Regions from separate parts of the Agrobacterium sp. GW821-FHT02D03 genome, predicted to be linked through region 2. Evidence: predicted binding sites of a transcription regulator. Region 2 holds the regulator's gene; the other holds the start of a gene.

Region 1 (3,207 bases), 330 kb from region 2:
GGCCGACGGAACCGTGATCTGCGCTGGCGTCTTCGCTACCGGTAGAGAGGCCTGCTGCTCGAAATCAAGACGCGTGCCGCGGTCGCTCTTCAGCCGCCAGTCCACATCGCTCGGTGCCACACTCGCCGTAAGAAGCGAACGCGCGGCATCGCGCCATTCGCCAAAATTGCCCCTGCCCTCCAGTTCGACCGCATACATCACAGCAACGACAACTGTTCCGGCGGCGGCGTGAACATGGCACGCAGGTCGGGTCGCTCGGTCAACTTGCCCGGCGTCCAGCCATCAGCGACGACAAACGCCTTCACCTTCTTCAGCGATACGCCGAAGCGCGCCAGATCTTCCAAGCGCAGCCTCCGAAAGCGACGGGAGGACAGAATGGAGTTTACCGTCTTCACGCCGAAACCAGGCACGCGCAGCAGCATCTCTCTCTCACCCGAATTGACATCGACAGGAAACTTCTGGCGGTTGCCGAGTGCCCAGGCGAGCTTGGGATCGATATCGAGATCAAGCATGCCGTTCTGCTGGGTCGAGGTAATCTCGCCGATGTCGAAGCCGTAGAACCGGTAAAGCCAATCGGCTTGATACAGCCTGTGCTCGCGCATCAAGGGCGGCTTGATGAGCGGCAGGTTCTTAGACGAGTCGGGAATGGGGCTGAAGGCGGAGTAATAGACACGCCGCAGGCCATAGCTTCCGTAAAGCCGCGCACTGGTCGAGAGAATCGTGCCGTCATCAGCGCCATCGGCACCGACAATCATCTGCGTGCTCTGCCCCGCCGGCGCAAAGGTCTTGACCCGCTTCGTCTTCAGCGTCGGCTCGCCCGCCTCCTCGATCTTCAGCCGGATATCCGCCATGGAGCGACGAATATTGCCGGGCTGCTTTTCCGGCGCGAACTTGCCAATTCCGCTATCGGTCGGGAGTTCGATATTGATTGAGAGACGATCGGCATAAAGCCCCGCTTCTTCGATCAGATGCGGCGATGCTTCAGGGATGGACTTCAGGTGGATATAACCCCGGAAGCCATGGGTGACGCGCAACTCCTTTGCTACGCGCACCAGTTCCTCCATCGTGTGGTCCGAAGAGCGAATGATGCCGGAAGAGAGGAACAGACCCTCGATGTAGTTTCGCCGGTAAAATTCCAGCGTCAGCCACACGACCTCTTCCACGGTAAAGCGTGCGCGCTCGACATTGCTCGACGAACGGTTGATGCAATAGGCACAATCATAGATGCAGAAATTGGTCAGAAGAATCTTTAAAAGCGAGATACAACGACCATCCGGCGCATAGGCATGGCAGATGCCAGAGCCCTCCGTCGACCCCAGCCCGCCGCTTTGCGCCGAGTTGCGTTTTGAGGTCCCGCTGGACGCGCAGGAGGCGTCATACTTCGCTGCATCGGAGAGAACTGCAAGCCGCTCTTTGATTGACTTCTTCATAGTATGTTCTCTATATGTTCCAATGACGAAAGTCAAATCACAAGCGGAGCACGTTGAAAATGCTTGTTTTTAACGGGCTTTTTAATTTGCTGGCATTTCAGGATGCTCTTCTGATATAGTCCGACAAATTGTGATTTTGACATGGTTCCGAAGTTTTGCTCCGGAACCTGTTTCTTTTTGTGTCTGCGACTACCGCGGTGCGAATGTGAAGGAATAAAAAGATGGTAGAAAAAGTACCGATGACCCAGGGCGGTTACGTCAAGTTGCAGGAAGAACTTCGCTGGCGTCAGCAGGAAGAGCGCCCGCGCATCATCGAGGCGATCGCTGAAGCGCGCGCCCATGGCGACCTGTCGGAAAATGCCGAGTATCACGCCGCCAAGGAAGCGCAGAGCCACAATGAAGGCCGCATCTCCGAGCTGGAAGATCTGACCGCGCGCGCCGAGATCATCGATCTCTCCAAGATGTCCGGTTCCAAGATCAAGTTTGGCGCCACCGTCAAGCTCATTGATGAAGACACCGATGAAGAAAAGACCTACCAGATCGTTGGCGATCAGGAAGCCGACGTGAAGGAAGGTCGCATTTCGATCTCCTCTCCCATTGCCCGCGCCCTGATCGGCAAGGAAGTCGGTGACAGCATTGAAGTGAATGCGCCTGGCGGCTCGCGCGGCTACGAGATCCTGTCCGTCAACTGGAACTGAAATCCCCCGCTCCTGTTGCGAGACTTCAAGACTTGCCCCATGTCGATCTGAGAGATGTCCGCGTCCTTGCGCCGAACTTCAAGCGCAGGCTCTCGGGCGTGACATCCACGATCATTCAGCTCGTGCCGGTGCAGAACCGGCTCGGGCAGAAGATCGCCGTGATCGGACCCGGCTTGCCCGAAAGCCTGCCATATGTGCGTTTCCGCGATCTCTGGCGGCTCTGGCAAAACGGCCCGTCAGGCAGACCGCGCGTCTGGCATGCGCGCCGCAATATCGAAATGCTACCGGCCATCATCATGCGCGACATCCTGCGCATGAAGCTGAAGATCGTCTTCACCTCCGCCTCGCAGCGCAAGCACACCGGCTGGACCAAATTTCTGATTTCCAGAATGGATGGCGTGATTGCCACCAATAGCCAGACGGCCTCCTATCTGGAGGTACCGAGCACGGTCATCATGCACGGCATCGACACCGATCGCTTCTCCCCGCCCGCCGATAAGGCTGAGGCAAAGGTCGCACGCGGCCTCGATCCTCAGCGCAAATATGCCGGCTGCTTCGGCCGTATACGGCATCAGAAGGGTACCGATCTCTTCGTTGACACGATGATCCGCGTTCTGCCAGACCACCCGCAATGGTCGGCCATCGTTGCCGGACGCGCGACAGGTCCGCATGTGGATTTCGAAAATGGCCTAAAGGAAAGAGTGCGCGCCGCAGGTCTTGCCGACCGCATCCTCTTCGTCGGAGAGCATACCAACATCAACGAATGGTACCGCGCGCTTGACCTGTTCATCGCCCCCCAGCGCTGGGAAGGATTTGGCCTCACCCCTCTGGAAGCGATGTCGACGGGTGTGCCCGTGATCGCAACGGATGTCGGCGCCTTTCCGGAATTGGTGCGTGAAGGCGAAACCGGCACCGTCATTGGCCGCGATAATCTCGAAGCAATGGTTGAAGCGACCTCTGGCTTCTTAAGCGATCCCGAGATGATTCAGCGTAGAAGTGCGGCTGCACGCCAGACTGCAGTGGAAAATTTCGCGCTCGAAGGTGAAGCCCGGTCTCTCGGCGCCATCTATGCGCACGTT
Region 2 (3,207 bases):
AACTGGCCGGATTCGCAAGCCTACGCTCATCGGGTGCAGATTGCGGAGCGATTGGAAGCCGGAATGCATCTCCGCGGATGCCGAGCGCGACCAAGCCCGCGCTTTGGCATCCTCAGCCCAAACACCATCATGCCGTTCCGCCAGATATTCGATGATCGCAAGCGAGTCCCAGATGGTGACATCGCCATCCACAAGGCAAGGCACCTTGCCGGTGGGGGAGAAGTGATTGAAGCCATTCTTGGGATCGGGATCATTGAAGGGGACGAGATGCTCGTTGAAGGAAATCTCCAATGTGCGCATCAGAACCCACGGCCGGAGAGACCAGGAGGAGTAGTTCTTGTTGGCGATGTAGAGATCGTACATGTTGTCTCCTTCTGGTGATACGCCGCTTGAATCGCATGCAATCAGCAAAAGCGTCCATGCGTGTAGGTGCGTATGTTTCTCTGTCCATCCTCCTAACGCATGACCGAGAGGACATACAGGCCGAGTCTGTCATGTCAGATATCATATGAATTGATGCGTTCGCCGTTCTCACGTGTCCGGAAACAGAAGCAGAATGAACTTCACCGGTTCGTCGCGGTTTGATGGGAAGGCGTCAAGCAAATGGAGCGATCGAGATGAACATGAAATCTGGCGGTTGTGCCTGCGGCAGCGTGAGGCTTTCGATGGTCGGCGCGCCCTACCGTATCGGGATTTGTCACTGCATGGACTGTCGCAAACACCACGGCGCGCTCTTCCACGCATCCGCCATCTTCCCGCAGGATGCCGTTACCATCGAGGGAGAAACACGCAGCTATAATGGCCGTTTCTTCTGTCCCAACTGCGGATCGCCGGTCTTCGGAAAAAGCGACGACGAAATCGAGGTCAATCTCGGTTCCCTGGATTCACCAGATCAGTTCGAGCCGACCTACGAGCTTTGGACGGTCCGCCGTGAGGCGTGGCTGCCGGATTTCCCGGCATTGCGCCAATATGAGCGGGACCGGGAATCGACAGGCAGAACGGAAAAGGGGCGGTGAGACTGTCCACCTTGTCGGATGGTAGCTGCAACATGGATTAGCTGCGTCTGTGAGTCCTGCACTTAGAAGCGACGGGCGAGGGCGCTTGTCGGTGGCACTGAAAGATTGCCGCCGTTCGAAGGCCATGATCGGCATGCACCCGACCATCCGCCAATCTTTTCCTCACCCTCGGATCGAGAATGAGGATAACGAGAAAGACAAAGGCGAAGAGAACCAGCGTCGAAACCTCGGTGCGATCAGAGGCAGCCCAACATCGCCGCATCTGCCAACTATGTCAGCGCGTCTTGCCTCTGCAAGAGCACGGGCAGCCAGTCTGAGCCGACTGTCGTCCGCTCAGTGATAGCGACGAATGAGGCCGACCAGCTTGCCCTGAATCTTGACCCGATCCGGTCCGAAGATACGGGTTTCATAGGCTGGGTTCGCGGCCTCCAGGGCGATGGAAGCACCCTTGCGGCGGAAGCGCTTCAAGGTGGCTTCTTCATCATCTACCAGTGCGACGATGATATCGCCGGGGTTGGCGGTGCTGCCGTTGCGAATGATGACGGTATCGCCATCGAAGATGCCAGCCTCGATCATCGAGTCACCCTTGACCTCCAGCGCGTAATGCTCGCCCGTGCCCAACATATCGACGGGTACGGCAACATCGTGGGTGTTGTTCTGAATAGCGGAGATCGGCACACCGGCGGCGATGCGCCCCATTACAGGAACGGTGACAGCGGAGGAGATCTGATCGTTTGCTGGCTTCGGGGCAGGAGCCGACTCAGGCGGTTTGGCTTTTCCGAGGCTGCCCTCGATCACGCTTGGCGAGAAGCCGCGCGGCGGCTTCTGTGCGGGTGCGGAATAGGCTTCCGGAAGCTTGATGACTTCCAGGGCTCTTGCCCTGTTCGGCAAGCGGCGGATGAAGCCACGTTCTTCCAGAGCGGTAATCAGCCGATGGATGCCGGATTTCGAGGCAAGGTCGAGGGCATCTTTCATCTCATCGAAAGATGGCGGCACGCCGGACTCTTTCATTCGCTCATGAATGAAAAGAAGCAGTTCCTGCTGTTTGCGCGTGAGCATGAAGAAAACCCTTGGAATACGTGGCGAAGATTCGCGAAACAAATACAGAACGAACACTATATGTTCCATATGTGTTCTGCAATCCCTTAAAATTCCGCAAACGTCTCCGCCTCATCAATTCGCAGTCCTGTTATCCGCGCAATGGTAGAAGTTTATAGCTTCTTTACGGTGTTGCGCGTCTTTTTCCTCTCCAGGTTGATGATTTCATTTTTGCGGGTATCTACAAGCTGCTTCGAGGATCACATGATCCGGTCATCCTGTGGGATGAAGGCCAAGCCATTCGAAGCATTATCAACAAAGTTATCATAGCTCTACGGCGCTGCCTTGCAGCGTCTTCTCGGGGCAGGGACATTTTTATGAAGCTCGTTAGATTTACCCTTATCGGAATGCTGGTTGCGCTGGCCGGTTGCCAGACCCTCGATCCCAATTCACCGGAAGCTTTAAAGCGCAAGGAGTACGACCGGCTGCTGCTGAACACGACGATGGCCAATTGCAAGCTCATCGTTCAGCTCAATCAGAAGCGCGTTTCGCAGAACAAGGAGCCGACGCGCGACAATAACTGTGCACGGATCCTGAAGAACCACGCGCTTGGCGGCGTTCATCCGGCGAGCTTCATCCCCGATCTTGCGGTGAACGGTATTCCCATTCCGATCGGCGGACTGATCAAGCTTGCCATCGTCGTCGATCGAAACCAGCGCGAGAAGAAGGCCTGGGAGACATCGCTACCGACTTGGGTTTCCGCCGGTGGTGAGAACAGCGAGAACGTCTATCGCATGTTACTGACTCAAGGCTTCAAGCCTGAAGAACTGGAAGGGCTGAAGGGAAGTGCTGGATTTTCCGACGCCGTGCGCGCAGTCGGGCCGTTCGTGCAATTTTCCGAGGCCAATCCCGATGTCGTGCGGAAGGCGAATGCCGGCTAAAGGGCAAGCGGTCGGTGCTCCGGCCGCAGCATCCCTCATCTCGTGACACATGGCGCGCTTGCTGCTAATGCCTGTGCAACATCGCAAGTTAAGCGGTTGCCGGCGATGTCCGGCGCATGTGTCGTGAGGAATGAGATGACTGTGAAGAACAATTTGAAAGTGGTCGCTGGCGAAGGCAAAGGCGCTGTCGCCTTCTCCAACACGGAGCGGTT

The links. Region 2 encodes LexA, which represses DNA repair genes until DNA is damaged. Its sites were predicted from a motif close to TGTTCNNNNTGTGTTCNG; they were not measured.
Region 1: AC07U5_RS05490 (putative DNA modification/repair radical SAM protein) is a predicted target of LexA. The motif match lies at 1,435-1,452, and genes of this name have one in related genera.

What each region holds. Positions count from the first base shown of each region.
Region 1 covers NZ_JBWKVN010000001.1:1,168,422-1,171,628, reverse strand. The annotation lists gene AC07U5_RS05495 (UdgX family uracil-DNA binding protein) at 1-198, opposite strand, end outside; gene AC07U5_RS05490 (putative DNA modification/repair radical SAM protein) at 198-1,430, opposite strand; gene greA (transcription elongation factor GreA) at 1,652-2,128, shown strand; gene AC07U5_RS05480 (glycosyltransferase family 4 protein) at 2,161-3,207, shown strand, end outside.
Region 2 covers NZ_JBWKVN010000001.1:1,500,147-1,503,353, forward strand. The annotation lists gene AC07U5_RS07005 (glutathione S-transferase family protein) at 1-363, opposite strand, end outside; gene AC07U5_RS07010 (GFA family protein) at 618-1,016, shown strand; gene lexA (transcriptional repressor LexA) at 1,350-2,075, opposite strand; gene AC07U5_RS07020 (hypothetical protein) at 2,432-2,995, shown strand; gene kdsA (3-deoxy-8-phosphooctulonate synthase) at 3,131-3,207, shown strand, end outside.